One region of the Barrientosiimonas endolithica genome, then DNA from elsewhere that is predicted to be linked to it. Evidence: riboswitches for the same ligand, from Rfam matches in the RefSeq annotation. Region 1 holds a riboswitch; the other holds the start of a gene.
What was found. Region 1 has a riboswitch for S-adenosylmethionine ahead of QUE40_RS02610 (MetQ/NlpA family ABC transporter substrate-binding protein). Riboswitches for the same ligand answer to the same signal wherever they lie in the genome.
Positions count from the first base shown of each region.

Region 2: another riboswitch for S-adenosylmethionine. It lies ahead of QUE40_RS13230 (flavin reductase family protein); the one in region 1 lies ahead of QUE40_RS02610 (MetQ/NlpA family ABC transporter substrate-binding protein).

Region 1 covers NZ_AP027735.1:519,290-526,712, forward strand. Annotated here, with positions in the region: gene QUE40_RS02595 (SDR family oxidoreductase) at 1-701, shown strand, start outside; gene QUE40_RS02600 (methionine ABC transporter permease) at 771-1,436, opposite strand; gene QUE40_RS02605 (methionine ABC transporter ATP-binding protein) at 1,436-2,503, opposite strand; gene QUE40_RS02610 (MetQ/NlpA family ABC transporter substrate-binding protein) at 2,500-3,498, opposite strand; SAM riboswitch class IV at 3,517-3,628, opposite strand; gene QUE40_RS02615 (NADH-quinone oxidoreductase subunit A) at 3,722-4,096, shown strand; gene QUE40_RS02620 (NADH-quinone oxidoreductase subunit B) at 4,153-4,689, shown strand; gene QUE40_RS02625 (NADH-quinone oxidoreductase subunit C) at 4,686-5,210, shown strand; gene QUE40_RS02630 (complex I subunit 1/NuoH family protein) at 5,216-6,172, shown strand; gene QUE40_RS02635 (NuoI/complex I 23 kDa subunit family protein) at 6,264-6,902, shown strand; gene QUE40_RS02640 (NADH-quinone oxidoreductase subunit J family protein) at 6,899-7,423, shown strand, end outside.
Region 2 covers NZ_AP027735.1:2,604,331-2,611,753, forward strand. Annotated here, with positions in the region: gene QUE40_RS13205 (ABC transporter permease family protein) at 1-702, shown strand, start outside; gene QUE40_RS13210 (hypothetical protein) at 768-1,403, shown strand; gene QUE40_RS13215 (sensor histidine kinase) at 1,382-2,482, shown strand; gene QUE40_RS13220 (response regulator) at 2,512-3,111, shown strand; gene sfnG (dimethylsulfone monooxygenase SfnG) at 3,122-4,210, opposite strand; gene QUE40_RS13230 (flavin reductase family protein) at 4,266-4,769, opposite strand; SAM riboswitch class I at 4,785-4,875, opposite strand; gene QUE40_RS13235 (amidohydrolase family protein) at 4,900-6,129, opposite strand; gene QUE40_RS13240 (hypothetical protein) at 6,172-6,294, shown strand; gene QUE40_RS13245 (malate dehydrogenase) at 6,343-7,332, shown strand.

The DNA.
Region 1 (7,423 bases):
ACGGCATCGGCGAGGCGGCGAGCCGGGCGCTCGCGGCCCAGGGTGCGACGGTCGTCGTCGCCGACCGCGACCAGCAGCGCGCCAGCACCGTCGCGGCCGAGATCGGCGGTCAGGTGTGGCCGATCGACCTGCTCGACACCGACGGCCTCGCGGGGCTGCGCCTCGACTTCGACATCCTCGTGAACAACGCCGGCATGCAGGTCGTCGCGCCGATCCAGGACTTCGACGTCGCGGCGTTCCGGCAGATCCAGCGGCTCATGGTCGAGGCGCCGTTCCTGCTCGTGCGCGCGTGCCTGCCCCACATGTACGACCGCGGCTGGGGCCGCGTCGTCAACGTCTCCTCGATCCACGGGCTGGTGGCCTCGCCCTACAAGTCGGCCTACGTCACCGCCAAGCACGCCCTCGAAGGCCTCAGCAAGGCCACGGCGCTCGAGGGCGGCCCGCACGGGGTGACGAGCAACTGCATCAACCCGGCGTACGTCCGCACGGCCTTGGTCGAGGGGCAGATCGACGCCCAGGCGCGGGAGAACGGCATCAGCCGCGAGCAGGTCGTCGGCGACGTCATGCTCGCCAAGTCGGCGATCAAGCGGCTCATCGAGCCGGCCGAGGTGGGCGCGCTGATCGCCTACCTCGCCAGCGACGAGGCCTCGATGATCACCGGTTCGTCGTACGCCATCGACGGCGGCTGGACCGCCGGCTGACCGACCCGCCGGCTGACCGATCAGCCGGCCGACCGGTCGGCCGGCTGACCGACCCGCCGGCCGAGATCGCTAGCGCCGCATGACCTTTCGCGACAACGCGTTGCCGGAGAACTGCGCGAGCTGCACCAGCACGATGATCACCACGACCGCCACCCCGGTGACGACCCAGTTGAACCGCTGATAGCCGTACGTGATCGCGAACTGCCCGAGTCCGCCGCCACCGATGGCCCCGGCGATCGCGGTCATGTCGACCACGGCCACGAGCGCGAAGGTGTAACCGAGCACCAGCGGCCCGAGCGCCTCGGGCACCAGCACGGTGCGGATGATCCGCCAGGGCGAGGCGCCCATCGCCTGCGCCGCCTCGATCACGCCGGGGTCGACGGCCACGAGGTTCTGCTCGACGATGCGCGAGATCCCGAACGTCGCGGCCAGCGCCAGCGGGAACAGCACGGCGCGCGTGCCGACGGTCGTGCCCATCACCTGCAGGGTCAGCGGCCCCACGGCGGTGATGAAGATGATGAACGGGATCGGGCGCACGATGTTGACGATCACGTTGAGCACCGTGTGCAGCCCGCGGTGGGCGAGGATGCCGCCGGGCCGGGTGGTCACGAGCAGCACGCCGAGCGCGAGCCCGAGCGCCCCGCCGACGAGCACAGTCACGCCGACCATCAGCAGCGTCTGCAGCAGGGACTCCTGCAGCAACGGCCCGAGCTGGGCCCAGTCGGTGCTCCCCATCAGGCCGACACCTCCTGCAGCGGTTCGCCCGCCGTACGTCCGTGGTCACCGGCCTCGTCGACCGCACCGATGCCGCGCAGCTCGGCGACCATCCGCTCCACCGCGTCCGGCTCGCCGCGCAGGCTCAGGGTGAACGTCGCGAGCGCCTCCTCCTTCATCGAGGTCACGCCGCCGTGCACGATCTCCAGCTCGACGCCCTGCTCGCTGGCGCGGCCGAGCACCGCGCCGAGGCTGCGGCCCGCGGCCACGGTGACGGTGACGATGCGCCCCCGGTGCCGCGTGCGCAGCTGCGCGAGGTCGTCGGCGTCGGGCACCGCGTCGAGCGTGGCGCCGACGAGGCGCCGGGTGGCCCCGGCCGTCGGGTTCGCGAAGATGTCGCGCACCGGGCCGAGCTCGGCCAGGCGCCCCGACTCCAGCACCGCCACCCGGTCGGCCAGGCTGCGCACGACCTCCATCTCGTGGGTGATCACGACGATGGTGATGCCGAGCTCCTCGTTGACGCGGCGCAGCAGCGCGAGCACCTCGCGCGTGGTGTCCGGGTCGAGCGCGCTGGTCGACTCGTCGGCCAGCAGGATCGGCGGGTTGGTGGCGAGCGCCCGGGCGATGCCCACGCGCTGCTTCTGCCCGCCGGACAGCTCCTCCGGGTAGGCCCACGCGCGCTCGGTCAGCCCGACGAAGTGCAGCAGCTCGGTGATCCGCCGATAGATCTGCTCCGGCTTCCACCCGGCGACCTCGAGCGGGTAGGCGACGTTGCCGTACACCGTGCGCGAGCGCAGCAGGTTGAACTGCTGGAACACCATGCCGATGTCGCTGCGCAGCGCGCGGATCTGCTTGGGGCGCAACGAGTTCAGCTGCTGGCCCTGCACGGTGACCGTGCCGCTGGTCGGCAGCTCCAGCCCGTTGATCAGCCGCACGAGCGTGCTCTTGCCGGCACCGGAGAAGCCGATGACGGCGAACACCTCACCCCGGCGTACGTCCAGGGTCACCTCGTCCAGCGCCGTCACCTGCGACCCGCCCCGCGAGAAGGTCTTGCCGACCCGGTCGAGGCTGATGATCGACTCGCTCATGACCCCGCCACGTCCTTCTCGAGCCGGGTCAGGATGCTGCCGAGCTGGTCGGCGGGGCGGTCGACGACGACCGACGTGCCCTTGGACTGCCGCTTCACCGCGGCGACGACCTCGGGGGAGTGGTAGAGCTGGGCGATCTTGCGGTAAGTCGGGTCGTCCTTGTCCTCGGCGCGGGCGACGACGACGTTGATGTAGGGCTCGGCCGCCTTGCTCTTCGGGTCGTCCTGGAACAGCGCCGACTTGGGGTCGAGGTTGCCGTCGAGCGCGAAGTTGTTGTTGACGACCGCGCCGTCGACCGACGGCAGCGACGCGACGGTCTGCGCGGCGTCGACCGGCTGCACCGTGACCTTCGAGGCGGCACGGTCGATGTCGGCCGGGGTCGACAGCGCGTTGCCGCCGCCCTTGAGCCTCAGCAGCCCCGCCTGCTGCAGCACGAGCAGCGCCCGCGCCTGGTTGGTGGGGTCGTTGGGGATGGCGATCTTGCCGCCCTGCGGGATCTGGTTCAGCGCCGTGTGCTTCTTGGAGTACAGCGGCAGCGGCACGACCTGGGTCGACCCGATCGGGGTGAGGTCCTGGTTGTCGTTGCTGTTGTAGCTCGCGAGGAACTGCAGGTGCTGGAACAGGTTGAGGTCGGTCTGCCCCTGCGCCAGCGCGGGGTTGGGCTGGGTGTAGTCGGAGAACGACACGAGCTTGATCTCGATGCCGTTCTCGCGGGCCAGCCGCTGCAGCGGCGGCCACCACTCCGCACTCGCCTCGGTGGTGCCGATGGTGACCTCGCGCGGCTCGTCGGCCGAGGCGCTGCCGCCGTCGTCCGCGGTCGCGCGGCCCAGGCCGAACCCGGCCGCCAGCGCGACGACGAGGCCGCCGGCGGTGATCGCCGTGCGCACACCCCGCCCGCGCGACCCGGGGTACGGCGGCAGCGGCGGGATCTGGCCCGTCGCGTCCGCGCCGGAAGAGGGGAAGACATGTCGGACGCACTCCTCGAGAAACTGCACGCCAGGATCACTGGCGCGCGAATGTGCTTGTCCGACAGGGCTGTCGGACCGGGTCTCACCTGGAGCACCCCGCCACATCCGTGAGGGTTGCCGCCCAGCCAGCCAGGGCTTGTCGCTGGGTCTCTCGACCGCCGTCCACGTTATGCATCGCATAAGGAGAGGTCAAAACGAGCGGGGGTGACCTCCCTCACCGACCGGCAGCGGATCGTTAGGCTCTGGTCCCGTGAAGGGTCCTCTCGTCGGCTATCTCGTCGTCGTCGCCGTCGCGCTCGCCGGAGTGCTGCTGTTCGGTGCGGCGATGCTGATGCGTCGGCTCCTGGCGCCGGTGTCGCAGACGCCCGCCCGGCTGACGACGTACGAGTCCGGCGTCGACCCGGTCGGTCAGGGCTGGTCCCAGTCGCAGGTGCGCTATCTCGGATTCGCTTTCCTCTACGTCGTTTTCGCGGTCGACGCGGTCTACCTCTTCCCGTGGGCGACGGTGCTGCGTGACGCCGACCTCGGGGTCGCGAGCCTGGTCGAGATGGGCATCTTCATCGGCGTGCTGGTCGTGGGGCTCGCGCACGCCGCGCGCCGCGGCCTGCTGAGGTGGACCCCGTGACCGTCGACCTGCCCACCCCGCGCGTCGGCCCGCTCCAGGCCGCCGCGCCCAAGCCGATGCGGCTGATCCTCAACTGGGGGCGGCGCTACTCGCTGTGGGTCTTCAACTTCGGACTCGCCTGCTGCGCCATCGAGTTCATCGCCGGCAGCATGGCGCGGCACGACTTCATCCGGCTCGGCGTCATCCCGTTCGCCCCCGGCCCGCGCCAGGCTGACCTGATGGTCGTCTCGGGCACGGTCACCGACAAGATGGCGCCGGCCGTGCGCCGGCTCTACGACCAGATGCCCGAGCCGAAGTACGTCATCTCCTTCGGCGCCTGCTCCAACTCCGGCGGCCCCTACTGGGACTCCTACTGCGTCACCAAGGGCGTCGACCAGCTGATCCCGGTCGACGTCTACGTGCCCGGTTGCCCGCCCCGCCCCGAGGCGCTGCTGCACGGCATCCTCGTGCTGCAGCAGCAGATCGCCGAGGAGCGCCTGACCACCCGGTCGTACGCCGACCGGCGCCGCTTCGCCGGCGCGGTCACCCGCCCGCTCGTGCGCCGGGACCAGCCGGCCGAGCCGACCGAGCCGCCGCAGGGCGACCCGTCATGAGCCTCGACGCCGAGCGGCGGGACTGCCCGCCGCAGGAGTGGTACGCCCTCCACGAGCAGCTGCGCGCCGAGGGCTTCGCGTTCTTCGACTTCCTCACCGCCGTCGACGAGACCGACCGTGACGAGGGCGGTCTCGACGTCGTGAGCCACCTCTACGACGTCACGCCCGGCGCGCTGCGGTCGGTCCTGGTGCGCACCCGCGTGCCGGAGACCGAGCCGCTGCGCAGCCTCACGACGCTGTGGCGCGGCGCCGCCTGGCACGAGCGCGAGACGCACGAGATGTTCGGCCTGGAGTTCACCGACTTCGACGACGGCAGCCGGCTCGGCATCCGCCCGCTGCTGCTCCCCGAGGGCTTCGAGGGGCGGCCGCTGCGCAAGGACTTCGTGCTCGCCGCGCGCGTCTCCAAGCCGTGGCCGGGCGCGAAAGACCCTGGGGAGTCGGGCGATTCGCCCGCGCCCCGCCGCGGCCGCCGCAAGAACCTGCCGCCCGGCGTGCCCGACACCTCGTGGGGGCCGCGGTGATGGAGATGACCTGGCTCGAGGCCGGCGTGCGCGCCGCGCTCGTGCTCGTGGCCTTCCTGGTGCTGCCGTTGCTCGTCGGCCAGACCGAGCACAAGGTGATGGCCCACATGCAGGGCCGCCTCGGCCCGATGCACGCCGGCGGGTTCCACGGCTGGGCCCAGCTGATCGCCGACGGCGTGAAGTTCACGCAGAAGGAGGACATCGTCCCGGCGGCCGCCGACCGATGGGTCTTCCGGGCCGCGCCCGCGGTGGCGCTGGTGGCGTACCTCCTCGCGATGGCCGTCGTGCCGTTCTCGCCGACCCTGGTCGGCGCCGACGTGCCCGCGAGCCTGCTGGTGCTGCTGGCCGTCTCGGGCGTCGGCGCCCTCGGCACGCTGATGGCCGGCTGGGGCTCGGGCAACAAGTACGCCCTCGTCGGCGCGATGCGCTCGGCCGCCCAGCTCGTCAGCTACGAGCTGCCGCTGATCCTGGCCTGCGCCTCGTTCGCCCTCGCCGGCGGCACCCTCTCGCTCACCGGAATCGCGCACGCGTGGACGCCGTGGTGGCTGCTGTGGCAGGCACCGGCGGCCCTGGTGCTGCTGGTGGCGGCGACCGCCGAGCTGCAGCGCCCGCCGTTCGACATGCCCATCGCCGACTCCGAGGTCGTGATGGGCCCCTACACCGAGTTCACCGGGCTGCGCTTCGCGTTCTTCCTGCTCGCCGAGTACGCCGGGATCGTCGTGATGTCGCTGCTGGTCGCCGTGGTCTACCTCGGCGGCTGGACGGGCCCGTTCGACGGCGCGCTCGGCTGGCTGTGGACGCTGCTCAAGGGGTTCGCGGTCGCGCTGCTCATCATCTGGATGCGCGTGTCGTGGCCGCGGCTGCGCGAGGACCAGCTGCAGCGACTCGCCTGGTTGGGCCTGGTGCCGCTGGCCCTGGTGCAGCTGGCGATCACCGGCGTCGGCGTCGTCCTCACCGCGTGATGTCCGTTCTCGGAGCGGCTGCTAGGTCACGTCCCTCCTGGCCGGTAGCGTGCGAGCGTTCCCGAAGGAGCCACCTCGGACGGATCACGTGATGCCTGGGCCCAGCAACCGACGCAGCCTCGTCCCGGGCCTCGTCAAGGGCATGGCCACCACCGCCCGGACGATGGCCCGACCTGCGCACACCCACCAGTACCCCGAGCGCCAGCCCGACCTGGCGCCGCGCACCCGCGGCGTCATCGCGCTGCTCGCCGAGAACTGCACCTCGTGCATGCTCTGCGCGCGCGAGTGCCCCGACTGGTGCATCTACATCGACTCGCACAAGGAGACGATCCCCGCCGGCCCCGAGGGCGGGCGCGACCGCCAGCAGAACGTCCTGGACCGGTTCGCGATCGACTTCAGCCTGTGCATGTACTGCGGGATCTGCATCGAGGTCTGCCCGTTCGACGCGCTGTTCTGGAGCCCGCACTTCGAGTACGCCGAGCACGACATCCGCGACCTGCTGCACGAGAAGGAGCAGCTGGAGGAGTGGATGCCCACCGTGCCGCCGCCCCCGCCGCTCGACCCCGGCGCGGCCGAGCCCACCGAGGCCCTCGCCGCCCGCAAGCCGGCGCGCGGCCCCCGCGTCATCCGTACGTCCGCCTCGCCCGAGGACCCGAAGGCCGGCGACGCCAAGACCGGCGAGGCCAAGACCGACCCGACGTCCGACGACCACAGGGCCGGCGACGCATGACGACGCACGACGTCTTCTTCGTGCTCGCCGGGTTGGTCACCGCTGGCGCTGCCGTGCGCGCCGTCACCACCAAGCAGCTGCTGCACGCCGCGCTGTGGCTCGTGGTGAGCCTGGGCGCGCTGAGCGGCTGCTACCTCGTGCTCGGCGCCGAGCTCGTGGCGCTGGTGCAGCTGATCGTCTACGTCGGGGCGATCGTCGTGCTGGTGATCTTCGCGCTCATGCTCACCCGCGCCCCCACCGGCCCGACCACCGCCCACGACACCAGCCCGCTGACCCGCCTCGCCGGCCTGGTCGTCGCCGCGGGCACCGGCGGTCTGGTCGCGGCGGTCCTGATCAGTGCGTACGCCGGCCGCGCCGACGTGCGCTCGCCCGGCACCGAGGCGCTCGCGACCCGGCTCTTCGGCACCTGGGTGTGGCCGTTCGAGCTGTTGTCGCTGCTGCTGCTCGTCGGGCTCGTGGCCGCGCTCGCGATGTCGCGGCTGCAGGTCGCCGCCACCCCCGAGGAGCTCGCGGGGGAGGAG
Region 2 (7,423 bases), 1.6 Mb from region 1:
GCGCTGTTCTCCGTCGGTGGCGGCGGGGTCGTGTGGGGTCAGGAGCGCGAGCTGGAGATCGCCGTGACCGCCGAGCAGGCTCCCGGCGCGCTCGCGAAGGCCCGGTCCGCCCTGGCCGACGCCGACGTCGAGGCCACCCCCGTGCGCGGCGACGACAGCGGCGCGCTGCTCTTCCTCGACGCGGGCGAGCGCGCGTGGAGCACCGTCGTGGTGCCGCTGCCCGCCGACCCCGCCGAGGAGAACCGCGCCCGCGCGGCCGTCGCCCGGGCCTTCCCCGGCGCGCCCACCGCGAGCGGCGGCGACGTGGAGAACCGCGCCGACCAGTTCGCCCGCGACTTCCGCGCCGCGAGCGTGGTGGTGCTGCTGGTGTCGTTCCTCGTCGCCGCGGCCTCGACCGGGATCGTCGCGGCGGCCGCCGTGCTCGACCGCCGGGAGAACTACCGCCGGCTCTGGCAGGCAGGCGTCCCGCTGCCGACGCTGGACCGCGCGCGGGTGCTCGAGAGCACCTCGCCGATGGTCGTGTGCGCCTCGCTCGCGGTCTTCGCCGGGCTGTTCGCCGCGGCACCGATCACCCTCGCCGGCGGGTCGGTCAGCGGCACCGGAGCCCTGCTGCTGGTGCTCACCATCGTGCTCGGCGCGGCCGGCGTGCACCTGGCGATCCGGGCCAGCCGCGGCCTGCTCCGCTCGGCCGCGCAGTCCTGAGAACCGTTCCGCCCCAACCTGATTCGTCCCTCACCACCACCCTGCACAGAGATCGGAGAACTCCCATGCGCACCTCCCGGGTCATCGTCCCGCTCGTCCTGCCCCTCCTCCTCGTCGGCGGCGGCCTCGCCTCCGAGCAGCTCGCCAAGCGCACCCTCGAGGACGATGTCCGCACCGCGGTCACCTCGCTCTATCCCGAGGAGCGGGTGAGCGCGATGAACGTCCGCGGCCGGCCGTACGTCGTGTCGAGCCTGAACGGAGAGGTGTCGACGGCGTACGTCGAGCTGGCGCCGGGTCGCGACGCGCGGCGCCAGCTGCTCGTGCAGGAGCTGCGCCCCGACGAGGGCAAGGTCGGCCGCAGCCGGATGTTCGTGACGCTGCCCTACGCCGACGGCCAGCAGGGCAAGCCGCAGCTGACCCGCAACGACGCCTACACCGACCGCGCGACCGTCGACGGCCGGACGGTGACCTATCGGGCCTCGGTCGACGGGCGCACCCTGACCGTGCGGGGCACCGGCGTCGACCGGCTGCGCACGGCGCTGCCCGAGGGCACCTCGTGGAGCATGGTCGGCACCCCCGCGGCCACCGAGCGCGGCGTGCTCGTCGAGGTCGAGGCCGACGAGGTGCGCCTCCCCGCGCGTAGGCTGCGCGAGCAACCCCGTTCACGAGGAGCGCCCCGATGCCCTGGCTCGCCCTGCTGATCCTCGGGCCGCTGCTGCCCGCGGCGCTGCTGGAGGCCGTGAGCGACCCGCCGCCGCTGCTGCTGGCCGGATCCGTCGCTGCCGCAACGGTTCTCGCGTGGTGCGCCCTGCAGGTGGCGCGGGGCAGGCGGGAGCCGGCACCGGCGTACGGCTGGGCGGGCGTGGCCGCGCTGGTGCTGCTCAGCGCGACCGCGACGAGCCGCGAGCTGTGGCCCATCACGCTGGGCTGGGCGGTCGTCGCCCTCGCCGGTGCGCTCGCGTCGCGGCTGCGCGGCAACGCCGAGCTGGTGGCGCTGTGCGCGCTGGTCGCGGCGGCGGTGCTGACGCCGCTGACGATGCCCGACACCGGGGTGCTGCTCGCACTGTTCCTGGCCACGGCGATGGCGACCGCGGTGGGTGTCGGGCTGCAGGTGCGCTCGGGACGGGAGCAGGCGGTGACCGCGCGGCGGCAGGCCGTCGCCGAGGAGCGCGCCGGCATGGCCCGCGAGCTGCACGACCTCGTCGCGCACGAGGTGACCGGCATCGTCGTGCTCGCGCAGGCCGCGGCGGCCGCGACGCCCGACCCGACCACGGCCGACGTGCTGCGCCGCATCGAGCGGTCGGGGCACGACGCGCTGGCCCAGATCCGCGCGATGGTGCAGACGCTGCGCGCCGACGAGGAGGCCGAGCTGCGCCCGACCGGCGGCGGGGCTGCCGGCCTGCGCGACCTGGTGGCGGAGTTCGCCACGTCGGGCCGGGCCCGGGTGGACGCCCGGATCGACGACCTGGACCTGCCCGCCGCGCACGACGCCGCGCTGCAGCGCCTCGTGTCGGAGGGGCTGACCAACGTGCGCCGGCACGCGGGTGAGGCCACCGTCGTGGAGGTGTCGGTGACGCAGCGCCCCGGGGGTGTCGGTCTGCGGATCGTCAACGACGGCAGCGGAACTCGCGGCATCGGACCCGGCAGCGGTTACGGCCTGGTCGGGGCGCGCGAGCGGCTCGAACGCCTCGGGGGCCGCCTCGACACCCGCCGCGAGCAGGACCGGTGGATCCTGGAGGCAGACCTGCCCCTGGCCGACCCGAAGGACGGTGCGTCGTGATCCGCGTGGTGCTCGCCGACGACCAGGAGATGGTGCGCATGGGGTTCGCGATGATCCTCGAGCGCGCCGACGACATCGAGGTCGTCGCGCAGTGCCGCGACGGGGTCGAGGCGCTGGAGGCGATCCGGCGCGAGCGGCCCGACGTGGCGCTGCTCGACATCCGCATGCCCAGGCTCGACGGCCTCGCGGTCAACCGGCAGGTCGCCGGCCAGACCCGGGTCGTCATCGTCACGACGTTCGACCACGACGACTACGTCGACACCGCCCTGGCCGACGGCGCGGTCGGCTTCCTGCTGAAGGACTCCGGACCCGACCTGCTGGTCTCGGCGATCCGCGCGGCGGCCAGCGGGGACGCGCTGATCAGCCCCGAGCTGACCGTGCGTCTGCTGCAGCGCACCCGCGCCGCCGGCTCGGCCGCGCCGGCCGTGCCCGGCGTCGCCGACCTGTCCGAGCGGGAGCTGGACGTCGCGCGCCTGGTGGCGCGCGGACGTACCAACTCCGAGGTGGCGGCCGAGCTGTTCATCTCGCTCGGCACGGTCAAGACCCACCTCGGCAGCATCCAGACCAAGCTGGGCGTGCGGAACCGGGTCGAGATCGCCGCCCGGATGTGGGAGTCGGGCCAGGTCTGAGCCGGCCTGGTCAGGCGGCGCCGCGCTCGGCGTCGGCCTCGCCCTCGAGCTCACGCACCAGCGGGATGACCTCCTTGCCGAAGCGCTCGACCTCCTCCTGCACGTGCAGGAAGCCGACGAGCAGCAGGTCGACGCCGACCTTCTTGTACTCGACGATGCGGCGGGCGACCTGCTCGGGCGTGCCGACGAGGCCGGTCTTGAAGCCGTCGTTGTACTGCACCAGGTCCTTGAAGTCGGAGCCGGCCCACATGCCCTTGCCGTCCGAGCTGGCCTTGCCGGCCTGCTTCACGGCCTCGCCGAACGCCTTGACCTTGTCCTCGTCGGCGTTGTCGATGATGTCCTGCACCACCTGGCGGGCCTCGTCCTCGGTGTCGCGCACGACGGCGAACCCGTTGAGCCCGAAGCCCGGTCGGCGGTCATGCTCCTGGCCGTAGCCGGAGACCTCCTCGACCTGGTCACGCACGTCCTCGACGGTGTTGCCGTTCATGAAGTACCAGTCCGACAGGCGGCCGGCCATCTTGCGCGCGCTGGTGGAGTTGCCGCCCTGGAAGACCTCCGGCGGCGTGCTCGGCTGCGGGCGGAAGGTGAGGTCGCGGGTGCGGTAGAAGTCGCCGCGGAAGGTGAAGTCGTCGGTGCTCCAGGCGCCCTTGAGCACCTCGATGAACTCCTCGGAGCGGCGGTAGCGCTCCTCGTGGTCCAGCCACGGCTCACCGAGGTTGGTGAACTCCTGCTTGAACCAGCCCGACACGACGTTGAGCGCGAACCGGTCGTTGCTCCACTCCTGCGCGGTCGCCGCGAGCTTGGCGAGCACCGCCGGCTGCCAGAAGCCCGGGTGGACGGCCGCGATGACCTTCAGCTTCTCGGTGTTGGCGAGCAGCAGCTGCGAGAACGAGGTCGACTCGTGCTGGGCGTCGGCGCCGTAGGACGCGAGGTAGCGCACCTGCGTCAGGGCGTACTCGAAGCCGTTCTGCTCGGCCACGCGCGCCGTGTCGATGTTGTACGCCGGTGAGTGGTTCGTGCGCTGCGGCAGCGTGCTCACGACGAGACCACCGGACACGTTGGGCACCCAGTAGGCGAACTTCAGAGGGTCGACAGACATGCGTGAAACTCCTTGTGGGGTTTGGGTTCTCGAGGTCCGGTGCGCTGCGCGCGACTCAGTCGAGCGCGCGGTAGACCGCGTCGTGGTGCACCAGCGGACGCACGCCCTCGGCGCGCTCGAGGTCGGTGACCTCCGCGGTCACGACGAGGCTGTCGCCGGCCTCCAGCACCCCGACCACGGCGGCCGACAGGCGCAGCACCGGGTCGGTGAGCGCGGGCAGCTCGTCGGCGTGCCAGCGCCAGGTGCCGTCGTAGGCGAACCGCTGGCTGCGGTCGGCGGAGAAGCGGCGGGCGAGGTCGGCCTGCCCGTCGGCGAGCAGGTGCAGGGCCACCCGACCGGACTGCTCGATCGTCGACCGGCTCGAGCTGGTGAGGTTGAGGTTGAACGACACCAGCGGCGGGTCCACCGACACCGACACCACGGAGATCGCGGTGAAGCCGACCGGCTGACCAGCGTGCGAGCTGGTGATGACCCAGGCGCTGCTGGCCGCCTGCCGGAAGGCCGGGCGCAGGTCGATCGGGGCGTCTCGTCGGGGCAGCACGGTGAGGGGTTGTGACATCGCGGAGCGTCCTCTCGGCCATCGGTCCTGGCGTTAGCACCTTCCTCGGGCGAGGCGGTTGCTGCGGCGTCGACGAGCCAGGTCTCTCAGCAGCTCTGGATGGGATAACGAGACGTTATTGAGAGGTCCGTCAGTCGGGCAAGCCCTGTCCAGCACCTGGGACCAGGGCCAGCCCGTCGGCCACCACGCGTCCGGCGTGGATCACCGTGCGGTCGGTGCCGCGGTCCATCACCGCCGAGGTCACGGTCTCGCCGTCGACCAGCAGCAGCTCGGCCGGGTCGCCCACCTCGAGACCGGGCCGGTCGGCGACGCCGCCGAGCCGCGGCGCGGTCGCGTCGAGCACCGCCGCGCCGCCCACGGTCGCGATCGCGACGCAATGCTCGATGAGCTCGTCGGCCCGGAAGCCGTGGGTGAACGCCAGCTGCCAGGTGCGCTCGAGCATGTCCGCGTTGCCGTAGGGCGACCAGTAGTCGCGCTGCCCGTCCTCCCCCAGCCCCACGCGTACGCCCGCCTCGGCGAGCGCCGTCAGCGGCAGTCCCTGCTGCCTGGCCGGGGCGACGGTGGCCATCGCGATGTCGAGCTCGGCGAACGTCTCGACCAGCCGCCGGGTGGTGGCCTCGTCGACCGAGCCGAGGTCGTACGCGTGGGACATCGTGACCTGCCCCTGCATGCCGAGCGCGCGCACCCGCTCGATCACCAGGTCGGTGCTGAACACCCCGAGGTGCCCGGGCTCGTGCAGGTGAATGTCGATCGGGACCTGGTACCGCTCGGCCAGGTCGAAGACCACGTCGAGGTGGCCCTTGGGGTCGCGGTCGAGCGTGCACGGGTCGATGCCGCCCATCACGTCGGCGCCCTGGCGCAGCGCCTCCTCGAGCAGCGGCACCGTCCCCTCCTCGCGCAGCAGCCCCGCCTGCGGGAAGGCGATGACCGCGACGTCGCAGCGGTCCGCGTGGGCCTCCTTGGCCCGGCGCACCGCGTCGAACCGCTCGAGCCCGGCGTCGACGTCGATCTGGGCGTAGGAGCGAACCCGCGTCGCGCCGCGGGCGATCATCCGGCCGAGGGTCAGCTCGGCCCGCTCGGCGACCGGAAGCTCTGCCGAGCGCCAGTTGGCGCGGTCGTTCATCACCATCGGCCAGATGCCCGGCGAGCCGGTGTGCTCGCGGAACGGCAGCCCGATGCGGGTGGAGTCCAGGTGCACGTGCACGTCGGAGAACGACGGCAGCAGCAGCCGGCCGCGTCCCGGCACCACCTGTGGCTCGACCCCCTCGGGCAGCGCGGCCACGATCCGGCCGTCGAGGACGGCGACGTCGGTCGCGCTCCGGCCCCACGGGCGTACGTCGGTGATGAGCAGGGCGGTCATGCGGGCTCCTCGTCGGTGGGCTCGGTGCGGGGTCCGGGGGTGGTGGGCCAGACGGTAGCCGCCGAGGTAAGCCTCGACGCCCGCGTGGTGATCGTCGCGCTGATGACGCTGACGGGGTCGTTCGTGCTCGCGGCACTCCTGGCCCAGAGCGTGATCCACCTGTGAGGTAGCGTCCGAAGCATCCGTAACCGCCTCGCCCGAAGGGGAGACCCCGTGAGCACCACGCCCGTCAAGGTGGCCGTCACCGGCGCCGCCGGCAACATCGGCTACAGCCTGCTGTTCCGCATCGCGAGCGGTGCGATCTTCGGCCCGGACCGCCCCGTGGAGCTGCGGCTGCTCGAGGTCACCCCGGCGCTCAAGGCGCTCGAGGGCGTCGTCATGGAGCTCGACGACTCGGCGTTCCCGCTGCTCGCGGGCGTCGAGACCGGCGACGACCCCAACAAGGTCTTCGACGGGGTCAACCTCGCCCTGCTGGTCGGCGCGAAGCCGCGCGGCCCGGGCATGGAGCGCGGTGACCTGCTGAAGGACAACGGCGGCATCTTCGCCCCGCAGGGCAAGGCGCTGAACGACGTGGCGGCCGACGACGTGCGCGTCGTGGTCACCGGCAACCCGGCCAACACCAACGCGCTCATCGCGATGAACAACGCGCCCGACATCCCGAACGAGCGGTTCAGCGCGCTCACCCGCCTCGACCACAACCGCGCGATCGCCCAGCTGGCCGCGAAGACCGGCGCGAGCGTGACCGAGATCAGCAACATGACGATCTGGGGCAACCACTCGGCGACGCAGTACCCCGACCTGTTCCACGCCAAGGTCAAGGGTCAGGTCGCGGCCGAGGCCGTGGGCGACCAGGCCTGGATCGAGGACACCTACATCCCGACCGTCGCCAAGCGCGGCGCGGCGATCATCGACGCCCGCGGCGCGTCGTCGGCGGCCTCGGCCGCGGCGGCCACCATCGACCACGCGCGCGACTGGTTCGCCGGCACGGCGCAGGGCGACTGGACCTCGATGGCGGTGCCGAGCGACGGGTCGTACGGCGTCGCCGAGGGCCTGATCTCCTCGTTCCCGGTGACCACCAAGGACGGCGACTACGAGATCGTCCAGGGCCTGGAGATCGACGACTTCTCGCGCGGCAAGATCGACGCGTCGGTGCAGGAGCTGACCGAGGAGCGCGACACCGTCAAGGGGCTCGGGCTGATCTGAGCCTGACGCTGGACGATCCGGCCGGGCAGCCCTCGTGGCTGCCCGGCCGTGTCGTTGCTCAGGGAGCTTGAGGGTGCGGAAGATGACCAGG